Regions from separate parts of the Pelosinus fermentans DSM 17108 genome, predicted to be linked through region 3. Evidence: riboswitches for the same ligand, from Rfam matches in the RefSeq annotation. Region 3 holds a riboswitch; each other region holds the start of a gene.
What was found. A riboswitch is a leader RNA that binds a small molecule or an ion and turns the genes downstream of it on or off. The one in region 3 is predicted to bind cobalamin.
Positions count from the first base shown of each region.

Region 1: linked by a shared signal. The riboswitch ahead of FR7_RS17970 (TonB-dependent receptor plug domain-containing protein) and the one ahead of nikB (nickel ABC transporter permease) in region 3 are both predicted to bind cobalamin.
Region 2: linked by a shared signal. The riboswitch ahead of ltrA (group II intron reverse transcriptase/maturase) and the one ahead of nikB (nickel ABC transporter permease) in region 3 are both predicted to bind cobalamin.

Region 1 is NZ_AKVN02000001.1:3,899,262-3,907,440, forward strand. It holds gene bchH (magnesium chelatase subunit H) at 1-2,154, opposite strand, end outside; gene FR7_RS17965 (ABC transporter substrate-binding protein) at 2,188-3,153, opposite strand; gene FR7_RS17970 (TonB-dependent receptor plug domain-containing protein) at 3,323-5,191, opposite strand; cobalamin riboswitch at 5,321-5,499, opposite strand; cobalamin riboswitch at 5,684-5,862, opposite strand; gene uvsE (UV DNA damage repair endonuclease UvsE) at 5,968-6,921, opposite strand; gene FR7_RS17980 (methyl-accepting chemotaxis protein) at 7,282-8,179, shown strand, end outside.
Region 2 is NZ_AKVN02000001.1:3,604,498-3,612,676, reverse strand. It holds gene FR7_RS16765 (magnesium transporter CorA family protein) at 1-887, opposite strand, end outside; gene FR7_RS16760 (EutN/CcmL family microcompartment protein) at 900-1,202, opposite strand; gene FR7_RS16755 (iron-containing alcohol dehydrogenase) at 1,386-2,546, opposite strand; gene cobS (adenosylcobinamide-GDP ribazoletransferase) at 2,847-3,605, shown strand; gene cobC (alpha-ribazole phosphatase) at 3,624-4,235, shown strand; cobalamin riboswitch at 4,341-4,537, shown strand; gene ltrA (group II intron reverse transcriptase/maturase) at 5,035-6,444, shown strand; gene FR7_RS16735 (nicotinate-nucleotide--dimethylbenzimidazole phosphoribosyltransferase) at 6,720-7,754, shown strand; gene FR7_RS16730 (sensor histidine kinase) at 8,017-8,179, shown strand, end outside.
Region 3 is NZ_AKVN02000001.1:3,741,004-3,749,182, forward strand. It holds gene FR7_RS17360 (ABC transporter ATP-binding protein) at 1-459, opposite strand, end outside; gene FR7_RS17365 (ABC transporter ATP-binding protein) at 449-1,237, opposite strand; gene FR7_RS17370 (ABC transporter substrate-binding protein) at 1,260-2,798, opposite strand; gene nikC (nickel transporter permease) at 2,862-3,683, opposite strand; gene nikB (nickel ABC transporter permease) at 3,684-4,625, opposite strand; cobalamin riboswitch at 4,744-4,924, opposite strand; gene FR7_RS17385 (STAS domain-containing protein) at 5,070-5,330, opposite strand; gene FR7_RS17390 (FeoA family protein) at 5,629-5,874, shown strand; gene FR7_RS17395 (FeoB small GTPase domain-containing protein) at 5,919-6,698, shown strand; gene FR7_RS17400 (nucleoside recognition domain-containing protein) at 6,695-8,098, shown strand.

The sequences.
Region 1 (8,179 bases), 160 kb from region 3:
GAGGCTGAATCCTTGTCCAAAAACATGTAATCCTCGTGGAATCAGGGAGCGTCTCATGCGATAGAGTTCGTGCTCTAATTCTTCTATATTGCATGGAAGATTTTGCTCCTTTGCTTTGCTGCAAATCAGCTTTTCAAGAGCGGGTAATCGACTAGGATCAAGGAGCTCTGCTTCTTGCCGCTGGTGAATGAATCCTTCTAATTCAGCCAAATCACCATATAGCTCACTTTCCGTAAAAGGAGGCGACTGATAACTTACCAATACGGCATGAGACCGACGTTTGGCAGTCATGGCTTCTGCGGGATTGCCAGCATAGTATAAATAAACATGAGGCAGATCCTGTAAAAGATAATCCGGCAGACAATCACCTGACATCCCACACTCTTTACCTTGCAGAAATTCTAATGTACCGTGAGTACCTACATGTATAATCACATCGGCTTTGAATTCGTCCTTTAGCCATTGATAAAATGCAATGTATTGATGATGAGGCAGTAAAGCCTTATCATGATAAAATTGTTCAGGCTGCTCATGTATCCCCCGGGAGGGCTGCAGTCCAACAAAAATATGATCAAATATTTTTCCTGGGATTAATAAATTTTCGGCTTCACTCATAATTTCCCCTGGATCTTGCCCCCATTGCCTGACTAGTTCATCACTCCACTTGGTGCTGCCTAATCGCTGGCGATAGGTTCTACTGGGGTAACGAATAAAAGGCACATCAGCAGTTTCTTCTCCCCAACGTCCAGAATTCACTAATTTGCCTGCTGTAAAGGTTTCACGCAATGCAGCTTCTGTAACCGGTTCCACTTGGTATCCTTCTCTATGTAACATTCCCAGTATTTTTTCTACAGAAACAAAGGTATCCAAAAAGGCTCCACCAAAGAGATTATCCTCACCAGGAGGATAGTTATAGCAAATGATTGCTACCTTTTTTTCTTTATTTGGCTTATGGCGAAGAGCCAGCCATTTTTGAATACGGCTTACTACTTTATTGGCTCGCTCTTCAATTAAGGTAAGTTCTTGAATCCTGATTTCCAAATCAGCGTCATAAACAGCAGAAGCCAGCGCTCCTATGGGTATTGTCTCTATGCAGCCATCCAGTTCCGGAAGCATCATTTGAATCAGAAATTCTGTAGAGTTGATTCCCTGGGGAGATTGTTCCCATTCTGCCATTTCTCTGCGTGACATAAAAAAAGGATGCATAAAGGGAACATCTAATTCTTCCAGCAGTTGTACAGCAGACTCGGCATCTCCCCCCATGGGGCCTGCCCCTAATCGAAAAGCCAGAAAACTTACTACAAGATCTATTTTTTTCTCTGTCTGCACAGATAAAATATCTCTTAATTTCGCTATATCGCGACTGGTTGTACGAGCGAAGGCAATGGGTAATAGATTTGCAAAAGATTTGCATTTCTCCATAAAAGCAGCCACACAGCCTCTTGTTCGGTTTGGATAGTTATGTCCGTAAAATAACAGAGCAATTGTTGGTTTTTGTTCATCAAAATTACTGCTGCACCGATATTCTGCTACGCTGGAAAAATATTGAGATGCCGTTGGATCAAAAATCCCAGTATCTTCTGCTCCTACAGGATCTTTTGGCTTAGGAAAGTCTCGATTTTTACCATAATCTCTTCCAATCAAATACAACATATTTCGAATGTTTTCTTCTTCTGCATTTTTCCAATATTTAATGATTTGTATATAGTTCTTTATATCTTTCAATTTCCCCACAGGAAGCATTTTTCCCAGCTTTTCTGCCATATTGGACATGCGCACCATGGAATCAAGAGATGCACGAGCACTTGGCTGCATACCATTTTGCATATCTTTACCAGAAAAGCTGCCTAACCTGAGAAGTCTGCGAATTTCTTCCTTATCACCGCCAATGGGAAGAATCTGACAAGTCTTTTCTTGGCAGGCTTCAATAACAAGCTCTTCGTATTCACGAGAGGCTCCCATCAAATCCAGGAGAATAAAATCCGCATGTTGAATTCCTTGACAAATTCGCTCTGCTTCTCCTTTATGGAAATGCTTGGCTGCATAAAATAAACTCAGCTGTAAAGCATCCGGAAATTCCTTATTTATATCTCGCAGCACATGTACGATATCTGCTAAGGCCGCATTGGAAACGGTTAATATAACTATTTTCATGGTATCCTCCTCATCCTCATGTTCTCAGCCAGTCTATTGAATAATACCATATGTCTCAGGGTACACAATCTTTGCCATATACGCAACTGCTTCATCATAACGTATTCCTGGGTTTAGTAAAAATAATTCCATGGAAAGATAAAAAACTTGCTTATTTTGCACCGCTCGAAGACCATTCCAGGCAGGATTGCTTTCCACCTCCAGCTTTAGCCGTTTCTCAATATCAGCTTTTTCACCCATGAAGGTAATCAAAATAATATCAGGATCTTTTTCTACTAATTTCTCTATGCTGTAAGGCGTGGATTCTGGATTTCCATCTAAAGGTATACTATCCGCTGCTACATTTTTCAGTTTAATGATCTTAGCCACATCCCCGGCAATACTATTTTCCAGCTGTACTGTTACACTGTTGCCAGTGGCATGGAGAATCACTGCACTCTTGGAAGTTGAAGGAAGCTGATCCACTACTTTTTTTATTCGCTGGTTCATTTGGTCTGCAACGATTCGAGCTTGCTCTCTCCTGCCTGCAATACCTCCAAAAAGATTAATATTCTTGATAACATCATCATAGGTTTTTATTTTTACTATTATGAAGGGGATATTACTGCTTTCCATAATCGGAATGTTTTTTTCATGCAGTCCCTGATATCCAATTACTAAATCGGGCTGCAGGGACATTACCTTCTCGGTATTTATATTAGCAACATGGCCTACTTCAGGCAGGATTTGCATATCTTTAGGTAAAGTTCCTGTCCGCGAGCTGGGCCTGCCTGCTGCGCTCCCGCCAACAGCATAAAGCAGATCTACCAAGCTTTGAGAAAGAGGTACAATTCGCTCTGGTTTTTTCGGTAATATCACTTGGCGTCCAGCATCATCTTGAATACTAAGATAATTGGAACTGCCAGTTGCTGGCACTCCCCCATTCTGCTTCTGAGCGCATCCCATAATGCCAAAAATAAAAAAAACGGTAAGAAAAATTAATAGCATTTTATACTTCACGATAATCCCTCATTATTTAAATGATTTATCATGTTTTTTATGATTATTATAATCTCATAAAAAGATTTAATTCTTTTATGAAAAGAAAACCACCTGAAGACAACACAACATTCAGGTGATTTCTATTTTTTAGATCAATTTGTTAGTTGTTACACTCTAACCTTATCCTCTAGAATGAATGTTTTACACCAAACTCAACAGTTCGCGGCGCTGCATAATAGTAACTGCTACTATTTGTCGTTACATCATTACGATTTAACACGTTTCTTATGGTAGCAAATACAGCAGTTTCAGGTTTTAACTGGTAATTGACCATCAGACTGACTGGCAGAGCATTTAGTGCCTTATTGGATCGATCAGCAGTATAGTTAGCCGCTAAATTAGCTGTCAGCTTGTCCAAGGTATAGCGAAGTGTGAGATTTCCCTGAATGCGGCTATATGCTCGAATCCACTCACCTGTTGCATCCTTTTCTCGTGGATTACCATAAACACCGCCAACAGTATAACTATATTTATCTGATAACCTTTGTTGCCAGCTGACTTCGATTCCTTCATTTTTAAATTTGCTAAAGTTTTGAAACATCTTTGAAGAATCAGTATCAATATGGTTGTCAATATTCATCATAAAGATAGTTGTTTTTAGCGTGCCAATTTGACTTTCTTTTTTCCAACCAGTCTCATACGTCCATCCACTTTCTGGCTTTAAATTAGAATTAGATGTAAAGTTACTGGTTGTACCTGTATGCAATTCAGTAAGAGTCGGTAATCGAAAAGCTTTTCCGACATTGACAAACCAGGAACTATCCTGCCTCAACTTTTGATTGTATTGTATTTGTGGTAAAAATTGATTGTACTCATCACCGCTCTCTGTTCTGGCATGTTGTCCCCTAAGACCTAAAATCAGTTTTTTATTTTCATTAAAATCCTTAGTTCCTTGGGTATAAAGAGACGTAACTGTTCGTTCATAAGTTCCCTTTGAATTTTCTGGTTTTACAAAATCTATTGTTTTATATTTTTCCTGCTCTAGTGTAATACCTGCCAAATAGTGTATTTGCTGATCATCCCATGATTTATTGGCATCCAGTCCATATTTTGATGATTTTAAATTGATATTGGAAGCATAGGCTCCTGTGCTGACGGTTTTAGTAGTGTAATCGAGATCGCGGAATGAACCATAAAGCATAGCTTTCCAATCCTTATCGTTATACTGAAAATTAATTCGATCCAGATTTTCCTGATCATTATATAAACTAGTCACCTTCTTTGTCATTAGGCTTCTTCTTTCTTTGTTCAATTCATCTTCGGTATGGGTATAATATAATGTCATTTTATCATTAAATTGATAAGTAGCATTAAAACTCTGCTTTTCACCTCCAAGAAAATTGTCATATGTTGATTTAGCAGGGTTAGAATCCACGGTTTTAGTAAGATTATTCACTTCTCCTGTATCAACAAATGAACTGCTAAATGCTAATTTTCCTGATTGGAAATTAAGATTATAATTTTGCTGCCCTTTATTACCTGTGGAAACGGTAATGGAATTATTCACTTGTTTCTTAGTCATAATATTAATAACGCCGCCAAAAGCATCACTGCCATACATAACGGATCCTGGTCCTCTAACAACCTCTATTTTTTCTACATTCTCCAGCAGAATATTATCAAGCTGGAACATACCATTCATATTAATTGGGGCACCATCTACCATGATCAGCGTACCTTTTTTTATGCCTCTCATAACAAGCTCGCTGCTCATTCTCCCTGCGGACTGTCCGTATGGATTTTGGGAGTAAATATTAATACCTTCCACAAATTGCAATGCATCAATGACAGTCTTTGCTCCAGTGGCTCGCAGTTCATCTCCGGATTTTACCGTTACATTTGCAGGGGTATCCAGCTCTTTGCTTTCTCCTCGCAAGGCCGTTACAATCATTGGATCAAACTCAAAACTCTTATCCTCTTCAGCTTGTACACAGGGCATGACCATAAATCCTAAGGCTAACGCCGCAATCATCTTTTTAGTTACATTTCTCTTCAAAATACTTTCACTCCTCATGCTGCTATTTATATATAAGTATAATTTCGGGTTGCATGGGGAGGGCAGACTAAAAGAGCAATCTAAATAAAAAGATGCCTATAAATCCCCTCCCCATCGCTCGTGGGTAAAACGGTGACTGTTAGATAGGCAGTTCTTCTGGCTTTGGGTCATTGCTTGCCAAACCTTCCCAAGAATTGATTCTCAGTGGTATAACTTGGCTCACTCTCCATCACAGTGGCGGGACCGCGTCGGCATCATACCGACTTCCCTATTAAGCCCCGTAGGGCACCTATCTCCATATATGTACTTGTTAATTCTGCTGAAAACACCTCCTTGATTATGCTTTGCCGAACAAAAAAATGCCTCCCACATAAGCAGGAGACAGACATAAGTACTATCTTTTATATCCATAACAATCCCAGCACGCTGCGCCGGGAAGAAATAGGTTACAATGTTAGATACTTAATCGCCTCCCCATCGCTCGTGGGTGTAACGGTGATTGTCAAATAGGCAGTTCTCCTGGCTCTAGTTCATTGCTCTGCCAGCCTTCCCAGGATCTTACCCCAGTGGCACCTATGGCTTTGCTCCCTATTACAGTGGCGGGACCGCGTCGGCATTGCACCGAACTTCCCTATTAAGCCCCGTAGGGCACCTATTTCATTATTATTTAATTGTTTGTAAAAGCATAATATTCTGTAATTCTTAATCATGATATCATCTTCTTCGACAACATGTCAAAGGATTTTCAAATCAAATACAAAGAAAAAAACTTGAAGCTAATATTCTATCTCAGCTTCGTTGATAACCTTTACTCCAGAATTTTCTTTTAGCTTTTCCATTAAGGAAAATAGTGCCAAATCCTTTTCTTTTGCTTCTATCATAACATCAAAATCACGGCTGCACTTCTTCGCTATGTTTAAAAATCTCAAAAATTCATCCACAGCAATATGATCCGCATGTGCTCTTTTATTTGCGCTTTCTCTTGCGCTGGAAAAATGAATTTTAGGTATCTGACTTCCCCAAGTTGCAAATATTTCTGGCAGAATATCTTCAAGATGTATTCCTTCATTGCAGCAATGATCATGATGTACATCTAATACCATAGGTGCTTTTATCTCCTGGCAAAGAGTGAGTACATCCTTGGCAGTATAAGATTTATCATCATTTTCAATAATAATCCGTTCCCGAATAGTATCAGGAAGCTGCTGAAATATTACTTTAAAACGTTCGATTGACTGCACTTTGTCTTTATATAATCCCCCTACATGCAGCACTAATTTAGATTCGGCTCCCAATTCCATAGCCTCAAAAAGATTCACATGATACCGCAAATCTGCAAGGGCCGCTTCTACTACATGTTCAAGTGGACTATTCAAAATCGTAAAATGATCGGGATGAGCGCTAACCCGTAATCCATGCCTTTTTACAATATCACCAATGGCAAGCAATTCTGAGCGAAAATCCTCACAATAATCCCACCCAAAGGCAACGGGATGAGTCGCTAGAGGGATTAGCTGCGAAGTAATCCGAAATACTTGAATGTGATGAGCTGCATTATAACGCATCACACGCAGCTGCGTAGCTAAATTTTCTTCTGCCAAGCGTCTGAGTTTACTAAGCTGATCCTTTTTGTCCTTAATTTTAGTTAAATTAAGGACAGTAGTTGTTTTATTGGGAGATCCTTGAGAAATGCCTAAAGCTATGGCTACATACCCCAAGCGGATGCGCATAAACTAACCCCTTTCACACCAAAAATCATCAATTTTAGTCTGTCCAAAAGTACCTAACTTTACAATTCCTATTCCTAATAGTATGCCTCAATCCTAAAATTTTAAGATATTTCTGCAACGATATTATATTTTTAGCATAATTTAACATGATTTACTACGAATAAGATTGACTATTTCCTATTTATGTTATTATAATAGTTATAGTACAATTTAATACAAAACATTTTGTCGCAATGCTGCGACAGCAAAGTACATGCTTATTAAAGCTGGCTCAACTGCCAGCTTTTTTTATATATAAATGTCTTTTTCTAAACTTAATATGTAACTTTTTATTTTTTTAAAAAAGGAGGCGCTCTCATTATGACAATCAGAATAAAAATTTTAAGTGGATTTATGGTGGTCATCGCTTTAGTATTTATTATGAGTGCATTTACTTATTTTCAAGTGGGTGAATTAAATTCAACTTCAAAAGAAATCATGAGAGATAGTCTCTATCAGCTTGAGCTGGTTGAGGAACTTGCCATAGACGTATCAAATGAGGCTGTGGCTATGCGTCGTTTTAATTTCACAGGTGATTTGGCTGACGTAGCTACCTTTGATAACTATCGCAAATATGGCGATGATAAGATCAACAAACTCCAAGCTGCATTGTCCTTTCAAAATTCCCAGGCGGTCTTAGAAACGTTAAAGAAAGAAAAGCTGGCCTTTGATACCATTGCAGCAAAATCCATTGAAGCAAAACGTGCCAACAATATTGAACAGGTTGGTATTTACATGCAGCAGGCAGGCAAACCGTCTGAGAATTCCATAGCAGCAACCAAAGAGCTTATATTATTAGTAAAAGGATATGTAAGAGAGCAAGAAGAACATAGTACGCAAAAAGCTAGTGAAGTACAACTGCTGCTAGTTCTCGTTAGCCTTTTCGTTGCAGCGATTGCCATTGGCATTAGCATCTATATCAGCCGGGGAATCTCCATACCTGCAAAACTGGTTGCACAGGCTGCCTCAGAAATTACACTCGGCAACCTTGCAGTAGATGATATTAAAACACGATCTTCCGACGAACTGGGCCAGCTGGCGGCTTCCTTTAATCAAATGAAAAGTAATCTGCGTCTTGTAATTGAAAAAGTTGCCCATGCAGCTGATCAAGTCATGACCTCTTCCCAGCAGCTCACAGCAAGTGCCTCTCATTCCACGCAAGCTGCTGGCCAAATAGCGGCTTCCATTTCCGATATGGCCCAGGGCGCTGAAATGCAGC
Region 2 (8,179 bases), 140 kb from region 3:
AAAACGAGCCAAAAACCTATCGCTGTATCGTTTCCAGGTACAGGAACGGTCATACTCCAAAAGCTTGAAATCATCGTTGGAATGGAGATCAATATGGTTGCGGAAGCCAAGAATTTCATAATATGATTTAGATTGTTATTGATGACAGAAGAAAAGGCATCCATCATACTGCTTAGAATTTCACTATAGGTCTGTACGAGTTCTAAGGCCCGTTTATTTTCAATAATAACGCTTTCTAAGACGTCTTCATCCTCTTCATGCATTTGCAGTAAAGGGCGCATTTGTGGGTCTGAGCGCATACGAAGTATTGTCTCAGCCACAATTACATTGCCGCGCAAAGCAGCGGTAAAATAAGTGAGTCCTTTTTCCAGGTCAAGGAGCTGAAAGACTTCTTCATTTGTTGTTGATTTGCGTAAGTTAAGTTCAATTTCATCTGTCCGTCTGCGGATTTGGCGTATGTACTTCAAAAAAACTGTATCTGCATGATACAATATTTGAAAGAAAAATTGGGTTCTCCTGGCAGTGTCAAATAAGAAACGGCTTCGATCGTTATGTTCAGGGAGCACTTGGACTAAATGATCACTGATGGTGATCGTTGTATGCGGAGTTAGTATAATGCTGAGAGGGGATGTTTCATAACGATCCTCGCCGAGAGAAAGGGGTACGTGAATAATAGCAAGAATACAGTTTTGTCCTAAGATGATTCTAGGACAGTCATCTTCATCGATTGCAAAGCGAAAAAAGTATTCAGGGATTTGAGCGGCAGCTGACAGTTGTAAGATCTCTTCTACTGTTGGGTCGATGAGCTTTATCCAAACTCCCTTTTCAGAAGGGTCCCATGAAACTTCCTGGAGCTTGTCTTGCAATGTTTTGTAGGTTGTCAGCATATTCTTCTCCTATTAGCCTTTTTGCACCCAATATTGTGCCTTAGAAATACCTTCTAAATCGATATTTTCTACAATTCCGACAATGGCTGCGTCAACAGCACTATTGTCGTTGTTCATTACCCGCCGTGCAGAGCTTCCAGTAGATACTAACACCGTATCGCTATTGCCTGCTCCTACAGTATCGACTGCAACTTGCAGGCTGATGGTGTTCATTCCGTCTAAATTTAAGGGTTGAACCACTAATAACTTATTGCCGATTAAACTTTCATTTTTAGTCGGGGCCACAACGGTTCCTACCACTTTGCCAAGCCACATAAAATTTCCTCCCAATCCTTTTTCGGTTTAGTCTTTTCCTTATCTATTGTCTTTATTGGATAAAAGATTACAATTCCCTTTGTATTATTTTGTGTCACCATGGAATATTATTGTTTTGCAAATTAAACATAAAAGGGATTATCTTGGAAATGATATTTTACAAGTATAAGTTTTGTATTTTCCTTAGATGGCGGATCTAAAGATGCCTTCGATTTCCTCCTGAGGACCTTGGCGAGGATTGGTTACGCAGCAAATGTCTTTGAGAGCGTTTGCTGCAAGAGTTGGAATATCTTTTTCATTAAATCCCCGTACTTCAGAAAGGGTCTTAGGGATCTTAAGATCCTGAATTAGTTCTTTAATTGCAGCTACTGCCAGCAAAGCCGCAGCTTCGTCTGATAGATCTTTAGTATCCTTACCTAAAGCACGGGCAATGGCAGCATAGTGATGAGGTACAGCATGGCGATTATAGTCGACAACATAAGGCAGCATGATCGAATTGGCTAAACCATGGGGCAAGTTATACATTCCGCCTAGTTGGTGTGCTAGAGCATGTACATAGCCTAAGCTGGCATTATTAAAGGCAATTCCAGCTAAATATTCGGCGTAAACCATCATTTCTCTTGCATGTATATCACTGCCATTTGAAAAGGCAGTTTTAAGATAACCCGCAATCAGTTCAATGGCTTTTAGAGCTTTACAATCTGTGACAGGGGTGGCATTGGTAGATACATAGGCTTCAATCGCATGAGTCAATGCATCCATTCCTGTAGCAGCAGTAAGACCGGGCGGCATTCCTAACATAAGTTCTGCATCATTTACGGCGATAATCGGTGTTACATGCCAATCGGTAATTGTCATTTTAATGTGATTTTTTTCATCCGTAATTACACAAAACCGAGTCAATTCGCTGCCCGTGCCGGCAGTTGTATTGATGGCAATTAAAGGAGCAGAGGTCTTTTTGGATTTATTAAGTCCTACATAGTTCTTGATCTCCCCTCCATTGGTTGCGAGTAAAGCAATGGCTTTAGCGCAGTCATGAGGTGAACCTCCGCCAAAGGAAATCAGAAAATCACAACCATTATCCTGAAACAATTTTAAGCCATAATCTACTTGCGGGATTGTTGGATTAGGGGAAACATCATCATGGATGATGTAAAATACACCCGCACTTTTTAAAACATCTGTTAATTTATCAATTAATTTCATTTCCACTAGTATTTTATCGCTTACAATAAGAGCCTTGCGAAATGCCATAGGCTTTATATAGTTTACGATTTGATCCAAGCAGCCAACGCCTAAAATACTTATAGGTGTCATAAAATATTCAATGACTTTTTTGTTCATATTTTTCTTAACCTCCTTATATCAGCGTAGTTAAAATAACCATAACATTGCTATTTTATTTCAGCAAGGGTTATTATGGCTAGTTTTGGTGATTGAGCAATAAATCAATACAAGATAACAAAGGAGAACCTATATATGATTTTACTTTGCCAGTTGTAAGAGTAAATCAGACTATGGAATTTTATTAACATCTTACGAAAAAAAATTGCTAAATGTCTAAATGTAAGAAGGAAAGAAACTTCACGTTACGGAATGATTATTATATGGAAAGTGCAGCAAGGTATGAGGGAGGCAAAAAGTTTGTTTGGAAATGTGATTGGCGATTTTATTACCGGGTTTCAATTTTTGACACGAATTCCAATCAAAGCACAAACCCAATGGTCGCCAAATAGCTTTAGTCAGAGTGTTAAATATTTCCCGCTTATTGGCGGGATTATTGGTTTGATTTTAGCTGGGATTGTATATGGAGCGCAAGGGCTTTTGGGAGTAAAAATACCGATGCACCTTCTGGCAATCGGATTGATTTTGTTTGAAATCATATTGACCGGGGGTTTACACTGTGATGGGTTAATGGACACCATTGACGGTGTTTTTTCAGGAAAACCTCGTGAAAAAATGTTAGAGATTATGAAAGACAGCAGAGTCGGTGCTTTTGGTGCAATGTCTTTTTGTCTGTTAATCTTTGTAAAATATTCTTTGCTTATGGATATGGATCCTAAGTTGTTACCCTTAGCCGTTTTAGTTATGCCGATTGTAGGACGGACAGCCGTTGTCATTCCGATTACATTCTATCCTTATGCCAGGCCGGAAGGGCTAGGAAAGGCATTTTATCAATCTTCACATAAGTATACCCTTTATGTGGCCGGAATATTAGCAGCATTGCTGCTAATTCCTTTGGGTAAAATTGTAATCGTAAGTGGAGTTATCGGTATAGGTTTTGCGTTTCTTCTTTCTGAATATGTCAGTAAACGTCTCGGCGGTTTAACAGGGGATGTATATGGGGCGACGATTGAACTGACGGAAATTGTTACCTTGTTGGTATTCATTATTTATTCATAGCGGAAAGAAGGTGATTCTTTGACTCGGGTAATTTTTGTGCGTCACGGTCAGACTTCCTGGAATCAAGAGGGGAAATATCAAGGGCATAGCGATATTTCATTAAATGAAAGAGGAATAAAACAAGGAAATTTAGTAGCAAAACGCTTAGCGAAGGAAAAAATAAGCGCAATCTATAGCAGCGATTTATTGCGGGCACAGCAGACTGCTGAGGCTATTGCCAAGTATCATGAATTGCCCGTTATAACCAAGCCGGAGTTTCGTGAAATTAATTTTGGCATTTGGGAAGGACTTACCTATCAAGAAATTATGGCAGATTGGTCAGAAATCTTAACTGCAATGTATTCTAAGCCAGGTGAAATCGGTCCGCCTCAAGGGGAAAGCTTTCAGGTTGTTAAACAACGTGTAACTCACGCACTGCAAGAGTGTGTCAAAAAGCATCAAGAGCAGACCATTGTGCTTGTTTCCCATGGGGGAACGATGAGAGTACTGCTTTGTGCTGCATTGGGAATCGGTTTAGATAAAATGTGGTCTATGCGACAGGATAGCTCCGCAATCAATATAATTGATTATATTGATAATCGAGCAGTAGTAGCGTTAGTGAATGACACTTGGCACGTCAAAGATATTTGATACAGGCTAAATGGGATTTTTTTAACGAACTACTTGATTATATTGCTCATCTGCGAATAGTGGATAGGAGAATGAGATAAACTGTAGTACTATTGTGATAACAGAATAAATTGCCACCAAACAGGTGCCTCTTTAACTAGAGGAGAATAGGGAAGTTCGGAAGGGAAGCATATTCCTTAAACGACGCGGTCGCGCCACTGTAATCGGGGAGAAAGTCCTGCAAATGCCACTGGGAAACCAGGAAGGCGCAGGAATTTTAAAGATCCGTAAGTCAGGAGACCTGCCTGTTATGGCTGTCATCTACCCTCGCGTAAGGGGTAATGCCAGAAGGATGGGATTTTTATATAAAATACCTAGCCTTTTGGGCTAGGTATTTTTGTGGTGTGCCCAGCATGGGCGCTTACTAGTTGGTGAAAGTCCAATACGGGGGTTGATAGTGCCAACCGTTAGCCTAAGACAAGGGTGTCCATCGCGAGGTGGAATCTGAAGGAAGTCGGCGGCAAAACTCCGGTCTGAGGAAGACGAACTACATACAAGGCATATGTCAGCTGGGTGAGTTTGCCGCACAAAACGAAGCCCTAAACTATCCGAAGCGGGCGATGTAAATGTAGCAGATAGGTGGAGTGAAAGTAAGCGTTCTTACCTGGGGAGATCTGACAGTCAAGCTGTGGATATGAATTTGAAAACGGCAACCCGTGCAGTAATGTACGACTGAGCTGTCAGAAGTCAGCAGAGGTCATACTACCAGAGCGGCTATATACGCTCTGGGAAGGACCGAACAATAGGAGGTTTCCGAATTTTGAAAGGTACGAAGAAATGCGTAGAAAGCAGACAACTTCACAAAGAAGGCTGCCTACAGGAGACAAGAGTGGAACTCAGAGGTAATGTAGGAGTGCCGAGCATTTCTCCCATGCCCGAAAGAGGAAGAAACGGTGACAATGAATACGCCGGTGGATTGCTGGAGAAAATCCTTCACCGAGATAACATGAATCTTGCTTATAAGCGAGTGAAGGGTAACAAAGGAAGCCATGGAGTCGACGGAATGACAGTAAATGAACTTTTACAATTCCTGAAACAAAACGGCAACCAACTCAGGCAATCCATACTAGAAGGGACCTATAAGCCCGAGCCGGTCAGACGGATAGAAATACCGAAACCGGACGGGGGGAAAAGGCTACTTGGTATACCTACTGTAGTTGACAGAGTGATACAACAAGCTATAGCTCAAATATTAACCCCAATCTATGAAATGCAGTTTTCGGCAAATAGCTACGGGTTTAGACCCGGCAGAAGTGCAAAACAAGCGGTAGTAAAATGCAAGGAATATATCGAGGCAGGATACACCTGGACAGTTGATATCGACTTGGCAAAGTATTTTGATACCGTAAATCACGATAAACTCATGCGCTTGCTTTCAGAAACCATCGAAGATAGCCGAGTGCTGTCGCTGATACGCAAATATCTGAAATCAGGAGTCATGATAAATGGCGTGGTACAGGAGAGCGAGGAAGGCTGTCCTCAAGGGGGCAATCTTTCTCCACTTCTGAGTAACGTCATGCTGAATGAACTGGACACTGAACTCACGAGACGGGGCTTAAAATTCTGTCGTTATGCTGATGATCAGAATATTTACGTCAAAAGCCGGAAAGCGGCAGAACGGGTCATGGCAAGTATCACGCGATTTCTTGAGCAAAAATTAAGGCTCAAAGTCAATCAAGAAAAGAGTACAGTAGACAGGCCGTGGAAGCTGAAATTTCTAGGTTTTTCGTTCTATCACAAAAAAGGTGGATTAGGAATTAGAGTTCACCCTAAGCCTGTAAAGAAATTCAAGCAAAAGCTGAAGGAAATAACAGGACGAAGCAATGCTATGAGCATGGAGCAAAGAGCGGAAAAGCTCCGGCAGTGCATTGTGGGCTGGATGAACTACTTTGGAATGGCTGATATGAAAACCCTAGCTAAAGCATTGGATGAATGGCTGAGAAGAAGGATTCGAATGTGCTTGTGGAAGCAATGGAAGAAAATTGGGACGAAGCACGATAATCTTGTTGCTCATGGCATAGATAACCGCAAAGCGTGGGAATACGCCAATACAAGAAAGAGCTACTGGCACACAGCCAATAGCCCAATCCTTTCTCGGACGTTAACCAATGAATACCTCAGGAAAATCGGCTTCATCACCATAAGTGAAAGGTATTCACTAGTACACTAATTCTGTTGAACCGCCGTATACCGAACGGTACGTACGGTGGTGTGAGAAGTCGGCTACTCAACTAATGGGTAGCCTCTTACTCGATTTTTAATATCAGCGATTGGAGGAAACGTTGAACACAGAGGGCACAGAGATCCGCGGAGGACACAGAGAAAAAATTAAATATCTATCTTTTCTCAGTGTTCTCTGCGCCTCTGCGGTTCGATTCTGTTTTATATGTTTCAAAGAATGTGTTAACGCTTTTCTTATCTATTATAATTTTAGGAGGGGCAGATATGGATTTGGAAGCCAGAGTGGATGAATTGCTGAATGGGGCGGCGAAACCACCTCAGAGTTTGGGAAAATTAGAAAAACACCTCAAGAAAGTAATAATGGCATGGGGAGAAATTCACTCGGAGATGAAACCGCATCATATCATCTTTGCAGCTGATAATGGAATTATTGAAGAAGGTGTTGTCAATTACCCTGGGGAAATTACCTATCTGCAAGCCAAGAATATGGCAGACGGCAGAGCGACGATAAGCTGTTTTTGCCAATGTAATCAAATACCTTACAGCGTCATTGATATTGGTATTAATAACGAGAAAGAAGCTGGTATTCATCATAAAGTAGCCTTTGGAACGAAAAATTTTATGAAAGAAGAGGCTATGACACAAGAAGAATTTGATCGGGCTTGGGCGGTTGGAAAAGAAGTAGTAGCAGACCTTATTCAGCGGGAAGGAGTGAATATCTTCTCTTTTGGTGAAATGGGGATTGGCAATACGACAACCTCGTCGGCTGTTTTACATGCTCTTACAGGAATGCCGCCGGAATTCATTGTTGGCTATGGAGCTGGATTGAGCAGCAGCGAATTTTTAAAGCATAAGCGAAATATAGTAGCAAAAGGTGTAGAGCGTCATAAAAATAAAATGCAAAAAGTCGAAGAAATTCTACGCTGTGTAGGAGGATTTGACATTGTAGGTATTTGTTCTGGGATGCTGCAATGTGCCAAACTGGGTGTTCCTTTTGTAATTGATGGATTTATCACAGCAGTAGCCTATGCCTGTGCATTTCGTATAGACAATACAATTGAAAAGTACGGAATTCCTTCTCATATGTCAAAAGAACCAGGTATGGCTTACTCACTATTGTTGGGGAATATTCCGGCAGAGGATGTGATTCTTCATGCCAACATGGCTTTAGGTGAGGGGACAGGCGCGATTCTAATGGTCTCTATGCTGAAAACCATGTCATACACTATGCAGAACATGGCAAGACTTTCCGATTTTGTATTAAGTGAACCCGCGTCAGCACAGACTGCTGCCGTATAATACATCGTCTTTGCTTGCTATAATATAGTAAAATATTGCTGTTTGCAGGAACTGGTTTCCCTTTTATCTAATACTTATCATGTTAAGGAAGGCTTAATACAGCTGATATTTTTTCATATTAGCTGTATTAAGCCCTATTATCAAACGATGCAGCCGCTCTAAGGCCCCGCTTGTCAAAGATGGGGGTCTTGGAGTGGTTTGGTTGTTGGATGATAGCAACAAATGATATAGTATAGAAGTTTTGATAAGGGGAGGATTGCGAGTGCAAGCATTAAATCGATTTACCTTAGGCGAAATTGTCAATACTCAAATTTTACAAGAAATACAAGATAAATTCTCTGAAGCAACGGGATTGGCGGCAGTGATTGTTGATCCTGAAGGCAATCCGATTACAAAACCCAGTAATTTCACAAAGTTTTGCAGCT
Region 3 (8,179 bases):
CATGTTGCCGGGATAGCGGTCGGCAAACTCTTCCGGCAGTTCAACCATACGCAAAAGTTCTTCAGCCTTTTTTTCCGCCTCACGGTCTTTTATCAGCTTAAAGTTGCGCAGCGGCTCACAAAGGATATCTTTTATTTTCATCTTTGGATTAAAGGCCTGCGAGGGATCCTGAAACACCATCTGGATATGCCGACGACTTTGCCGCATACGCTCTCCCGTAAGCCGGGTCAGATCCTCGCCCCGGTGGCAGATAGCCCCACTTGTCGTTGTATGGAGCTGCATGATCAGTTTTACCAGCGTGCTTTTACCGCAGCCGCTTTCGCCAACAACGCCGAGGGTTTCTCCCTGATAAAGGGATAGCGAAACATCATCACAGGCTGTCAGTATGCACCCATCAGCTATTGGAAAACGCTTTATGACATGCTCAATTGTTAAAATCGTCTCCTTGTCAGCTGACATAGCTTTTCCCTCCAACCTGCGGTACCGCATCTAACAGTTCTTTTGTATAGATCGACTGTGGCCGGGCGATAATCTCATCCGTTCTACCGGATTCTACGATCTCGCCTGCTTGCATAACGATCAGCTTATCCGACATATAAGCTGCTACACCGATATTATGCGTAACAATAATGATTGCCGTTTTATCTTGTTGGCAAATCTCCATCATTTCTTTTACTACCTGCGCCTGGGTTGTCACATCCAGAGCCGAGGTCGGCTCATCCGCCAGCAGAAGCCGCGGTTTAAAAACCATCGCCATTGCCACGCCAACACGCTGACGCATACCGCCGCTCAGTTCAAACGGATAGCTGTTCATAATATTTTCCGTATTAGGCAAGTGCATTTTTCTGAGCATATCTTCTGCTGCCCTGGCTGCTTCCTTTTTTGTCAACGGCGAGTGTTCACGTATATACTCTATGAATTGGCTGCCGATACGGGCGATAGGGTCCAGTATGCTGCCGCTGTCTTGAAAAACCATAGTTGCCTTTGTTCCACAGAGGCGACACCACTCAGCAGTGGTATTCTCCAATAGATTTTTTCCTTCAAAGAGAATTTTCCCGCCGCTTACACGCCCCTCATGCGGCAGGCAGCCAAGAATCGCGCGGATAACCGTTGTTTTGCCACTACCGCTTTCGCCTACAATTGCAAGGACCTCGCCCTCATCAAGCGATACATTAACATTCCGGACAATTTCACGTTCCCCATAGGATACTGAAAGGTCCGATACTTCTAGCAACATTTCAGTTCTCCTTTATGTGATATTATTTTTTAGCGGGTTTAATCTTATTGGTCAGCCAATAATAATCGGACGGATACATCTGGGCACCTTCAATCAAGGTTGAACTAATAATGTTTGTTTCCGGATAGCCCAGAAACAAAGCGGCCCCGTCGTTCATAATGATCTGCTGACAATCGATAATTAGCTGGCGGCGCTGTTGACGGTCAAACGTTGTGGAAAGTTCAGCAAACTTCGCATCCAGTGCAGGATTGCTGTAACCGGAGCCGTTCTGCGGATTATCGCCGTTTGTATTTGTTTTCCAGTACCAATTTAAGAAGATCTCCGGATCGCCGGTATTGGCAGTCGTAATGTTTGAAATTAAAAGGCCATATTCGCCGTTAATCCCCATTTTATCGATTAAGTTATAGTCCACCGTCTTGATTTTTACATCGAAACCAACCTTCTTCGCATCAGACTGCACAGCCTCAGCATAAATGGGCAGTTCAGCGCGGCTGTTGTATACTACAAAATCCACCGTAAGCTTCTTACCATCTTTTTCCAATACACCATCACCGTCAGCATCTTTCCAGCCCGCTTCGGCCAACAACTGCTTGGCACGTTCGATATTATAGCTGTTCGGATCCTTGAGCTGATCAAAACCGTAATCCATTGACGGCGGGACTGGCGCCTTGCCTTCAATAAAGGTTCCCTTCAGAATAACCTCATTGTACACTTTTCTATCACAGGCACTGATAAATGCCGCACGAACCTTCGGATCGCCCAAAACGCCTTGTTGATTAATCCGAGCTAATACGGTGCGCAGCGAGGCAATTCTGTCAACATGGAACTTCGCCGCATCATTAAAAAGACCAATGTCACCTGCTGCAATATTGACCGCCATGTCCACCTCGCCAGACTGCAAAGCCATTGCCCGTGTATTCGGATCATCTATGGATGGAATTTCAACCGTCTCATAAGGCACTACGCCGTCCCAGTAATAAGGGTTTTTCACCATAACTGCTTTATCCTTGACAAAAGTCTTGCACATATACGGACCGGTACCAATGGGTCCTTCCTTTGCAAAATTACGTGCCGGTTCAGCCGATACATCCACAATTAAAAAGAGCGGGTCAGCTAAAAATCCCGGCATATTAGGTTCCGGTTTTTCCGTAAAGATGGTAAGCGTTTGGCCCTCAGCCTTCATTTCTTTATACTTAAAAAACGTTACTGCCCGTTTATTCTTGGCAAAAGCTCTTTCTAGCGATGCCTTAACAGCAGCCGCATCCAACGGTTTACCGTTCGAGAATTTCACACCATCCCTAATTTTAAATGTCCAGGTCATGTGGTCGCCACTGATCTGCCAGCTTTCAGCCAGCCACGGCTGTACATTCATCTTTTCATCAAATTTCGCCAGGCTTTCCCCGATGCCATAGCGCATGACAACCCAGCCAAAATAATTTTCTGTCGGCTCCAGTGAATCGGCAAAGTTGGTTACACCAATTTTCAGAGTCTTTGTGTCGGCTTCCTTTTTACCGCTGCCGCCGCACCCCGCTATAAAGACCGCCGCCAAACACACTATCATAAGTACCCAGGTTAACTTTCCTAATCTTTTCAAGAAATCTCATCCTTTCTCATCTGTATTTATTCAATTTGCCCGCTGCGGGTCCATGATATCGCGCAGGCTGTCTCCCCATAGATTAAAAATTGTTACTACCATCAGAATTGCTGCCCCCGGATAAAGCATCAGCCAAGGAGCTGTTTGGATATGCTGTCTTCCCTCATTGAGCATAAGACCCCATTCCGGCGTCGGCGGCTGCGCGCCAAAACCCAAAAAGGACAACCCGGACAATTCCATGATCATTGTACCGATGTCCATCGCGGCCGTCACAACAATTGTCGGCAGGATATTGGGTAAAATATGGCGCCATAGAATATGGAGCGGTCTTGACCCGCTTGTTACAGCCGCGGCAATAAAGTCACGCTGACGCAGCTTTAGCGTAAGGCTGCGCCCCAAACGAGCGTACTTAGTCCAGCTGACCGCCGCCAACGCCAAAATTGCATTGATGATATTGCCGCCCAGCATGCCGGCAATAGCAATAGCCAGCACGATTCCTGGAAAAGCCAGCATCATATCGACAATGCGCATAAGTACGGTATCTACCTTTCCCCCCATGTAGCCCGCCAACACGCCAATAAAAGTTCCCACCACCGTTATCACGGCGACCAGCGACAGCGTCATCATCAGCGAAGTGCGTGCCCCATAAATAATACGTGACAAACAATCCCGCCCTAGCTTGTCCGTCCCAAACAAGTGCTCATCAGAGGGTGCCTGCAGGGAATGCCGCATCACCGCATCATACGGATCGTAAGGAGCCAACCATGGCGCAAAAATTGCAAAGCCGAGAATCAAAAGGACAAAAAATGTATAAAGCCAGAACAAGAACTTATCCTTTGTCAAATTTCCCATTCAGCATCCCCCTTTCTTCAGCCGCGGGTCAAGATACGTATAGGAAATATCGACCAACAAATTGATCCCCATATACAAAACTGCAATCCAGAGAACAAACCCCTGTACCAAAGGATAGTCACGCATCTCAATGGCATGTACTGCCATTTTGCCAAGTCCGGGCCAGGAAAAGACCATCTCAATGACAGCCACGCCGCCCAGAAGCCAGCCAATTTGCAGGCCTAAAAGCGTAATAAGCGGCAAGCATGCATTTGGCAGCACATGGCGCCAGAGAATTTTGTGCATAGGAAATCCTCGTATCCGTGCTCCGGTGATATATTCCTGTCCCAGTTCCTCTAAAACCGCTGTACGCACCTGCCGCGTATATTTAGCTGCCATCGCAATGGCCAGCGTCAACGTGGGAAGAATCATCCTGTCGAATGATACCTCTCCGCCCGCTATCGGAAACAATCTCAGCTTCAGCCCCAAAACATACAACAAAATGAGTCCTACCCAAAAGCTCGGCATGGATACGCCCAAAAACGAAGTGCCGCGAATAAGATAATCCAGCGGGCGGTTTCGATATACAGCCGATAGTATCCCGCACGGAACCGAGATCAGAAGCATTGTCACCGTCGCCGAGGCAGCAAGCACCATAGTTCCCGGCAGGCTTTGCCAGAGTCGGTCAGCTACGGGCATTTTTGCCGAATACGACATGCCCATGTCTCCCTGTAAGACACCTGCGAGCCAGCGGAAATACTGTACATGAAATGGTTTGTCCAATCCAAGCTGTGCCCGCGTCTCGGCAATTGTATCCTCTGAAACAATTGTGTCAGCTACCTCCAACAGCATCTCTACCGGATCACCCGGTGACAGATACATCAGAGAAAATGTCAGCAGACTCACACCGAAAAGAGTAATAAGCATCTGCATTAAACGATGTACGAGTTCTTTTCCCTTCAAATCACCCTCTCCTCTCTATAAAATAAAAAAACTCTCGGCATAAACCGAGAGTAAAACGCAAGCAGAAAACAATACGACAATTCGCATAAATCCCATCCCCATCTCTCGCAGGTCATATCGGTGATTTGTTATATAGGCAGTTCTCCTGACTCTGGATCATCACTCCCCCAAACCTTCCCAAGATATCATCTCAGTGGCACAACATGGGTTTGCTCCTCATTACAGTGGCGGGACCGTGTCGGCATTGAACCAAACTTCCCTATTAAGCCCCGAAGGGCACCTATACCAGCAATATATAATTGTAATAGCCATTCTCATCGATACTTTACAATAGAATCCGCTCTTTGTCAACTGTTGGAGTTTTTTGCAATAAATAGATAAACGGAGGAAATCCCCTTTAAAATCTCATGTTATTAAGCAAGATGTCATTCCATCCGACATGAATTAAATGGCTAATTTCCCTTTTTCATCTTCAATAATCAATTCTCCGCCATGCTTTAGCATCTTTTCACGCACATATTGAAAAACATGGATACCATCATGATCAAGATGTCCGATATTATTAATATTAACCACAATACGCCGATACCCATACTGCAAATGCTTCAGCATATTTTGCTCCAGAAAATTAAGATGCTCTACAAATACATCACCGCTTACATTCATATATACTTGTCGGTTATCAGTTGTTACCCATACAGACATCCATCTTCCTCCTTTTAAACCTTAAATAAACAAATTCACTTCATGTTTATATGTTTTATGAGCATAACCATCTTATTTTTCTTTTAATTATTGATAATCATTATCATTTTAACAATAATTAAAACATCTGTCAAATATTTATATTATTAATCAAGTGAATGCAAGTAACCAAATCTTTTGCTGTTCATATACTAAATTAGATTCCCTTACTTATATGTTAGCCGCGGCTAACCATATTTTTTCCTATAAATGTTAGCCATGGCTAATATGAAACCATTTTGCCAAAGGAGGATTTATAATGAATACTGCATTAACAACAATTCCATTATCAACACTGGGCATAGGATCTGTATGCCAGATCGTATCCCTTAATTTACAAGGCTTACTGCGCCGCCGCATTCTAGACTTAGGTATGGTACCAGGAACGCCTGTCCAATGCATTCGCAAAAGCCCAGCAGGTGACCCTGTAGCCTATATGGTACGTGATACTCTCATTGCTTTGCGCAGTGAAGACGCCAGTCAAATTCATGTGAATCCGATGTAATCCTGGTTATAACTGTAGCCAACAAATTTAGGAGGAGAATGAGAATGAGCAATTCTACGATTGAAGAACATCAGAAATTTCTGAGTGAGCATTTTGGAATTTCAACGACTCCTGGGCAATTTACGGTAGCTTTAGCTGGTAATCCTAACGTAGGAAAAAGCACTGTTTTTAATGCGCTAACCGGCTTACATCAGCACACAGGAAATTGGCCTGGAAAAACCGTTGATAATGCTCAAGGAAGTTTTACGTATCTCGATCGCTCTTTTTTAATGATCGACTTACCTGGCACTTATTCGATCTTAGCCCATACAGTAGAAGAGCAAGTTGCCAGAGACTTTATTTGTTTTGGCAAACCGGATGCAACACTAGTAGTATTAGATGCTACCTGCCTTGAACGCAATCTTAATTTGGCATTGCAAGTCATGGAAATCACACCGAAGATTATTGTTTGCGTCAATCTGATTGATGAAGCAGAAAAGAAAAATATTAAGATCGATATCTCTGCTTTACAAAAAGATTTAGGTGTACCAGTTGTTGCCACTGCTGCCCGTAATGGAAAAGGTCTCGACACCCTGCGTCAAAAGTTATATGAAATGTCTACAGGGCTTTGCACCCCAGCTCCCAGACAGATTAACTATTCTTCTGAAGTGGAAAATGCTATTCAACAACTTCTGCCAAAAGTATCAAGATTAATCGGCTCGAATCTCAACCCTCGCTGGGTAGCGCTGCGATTATTAGATGGAGATAAAGCTTTTATCAACAGCATCAGTCAATATCTTGATTTTGATCTGCATTCAACACGCTTACAGGAGGTTGCTGTATGAGCGCTGCAATAAAACCTATGATCACCCTGGAGGAAATATGCACTGAGGCGGAAAAAATCCGCCTCAGTAATCCCGACTTAGGTGATAAAATTGTATCTGATATTTATCAAAACGCTGAAATGATAGCAGGGCCAGCCGTAAGTAAAAATTCCACTGATTCACGCAGTTGGGATCATAAGCTAGACGACGTTTTAACCTCCCGATTATTTGGTTATCCTATCATGTTTGCTTTACTTAGCGTCATCTTCTGGATTACGATTGCAGGGGCAAATGTTCCCTCTCAAATGATTGCTGACACGCTTTTTGCATTTCAGGATCAGCTTTTAATCTGGTTTGAATTAGCAGGAGCTCCCTCCTGGTTAACTGGTATATTAGTCTTAGGTATGTTTCGCGGCCTCGCCTGGGTTATCGCGGTTATGCTGCCGCCTATGGCAATCTTCTTTCCCTTGTTCACACTGCTGGAAGATTTAGGATACTTACCAAGAGTAGCCTTTAATCTCGATAATATGTTTAAGAAATGCCGTGCTTGCGGCAAGCAAATACTCACCATGTGCATGGGGTTTGGCTGTAATGCTGCTGGCGTCGTTTCCTGCCGTATCATTGATTCTCCTCGTGAACGATTAATTGCTGTGCTGACTAACAACTTTGTACCATGCAATGGACGATTTCCTACCTTGATTGCGATCGCCACTATTTTTATGGGCGGTATGGTGGTATCAGAATTACAAATTGCAGTAGCCTCACTAGTAGTAACGAGCTTAGTTGTGTTAGGAATTTTTGTAACCTTTGCTGTATCTTGGGCTTTATCACACACACTGCTAAAGGGAGAAGCTTCTTCGATGGTCTTAGAGCTGCCTCCTTACCGCAAACCCCAATTAGGCGCTATTTTTTATCGTTCTCTCATTGACCGCACAATCTTCGTCCTAAAACGGGCCATTATCATGGCAGCACCAGCAGGTGCCATTACGTGGATGCTTGCCAATATCTACATAGAAGAGATAAGTATCATTGGTTATTTAGCAGCTTGGCTGCAGCCCTTTGCTTACGCCATTGGCCTGGACGGTTTTATTCTTTTAGCCTTTATCCTAGGTCTTCCTGCTAATGAAATCGTTATGCCAATTCTTCTCATGTGCTATTTATCAACTGGTCAAATGATGGAGTTTGGTACTTTAGAAGAACTGCGGGATATTCTCATCAATAATAACTGGACTTGGTTAACCGCTGTCTGCACAATGCTCTTTTGCCTGCTTCACTGGCCTTGCACCACAGCCTTGCTATCCGCTTATAAAGAAACAGGCAGCAAGAAATGGACCTTTTTGACATTTCTGATTCCTACTGTCATTGCGTTCATAGTATGCTTTATAGTAGCCCAGTCAGCACGATTACTCAATTTAGTATAGACGGATGATGATTATTGATAAGAAAAGCTCTACGCATCCTTAAAAACATATAAAACAATCGAACCACAAAGAAGTGCAGAT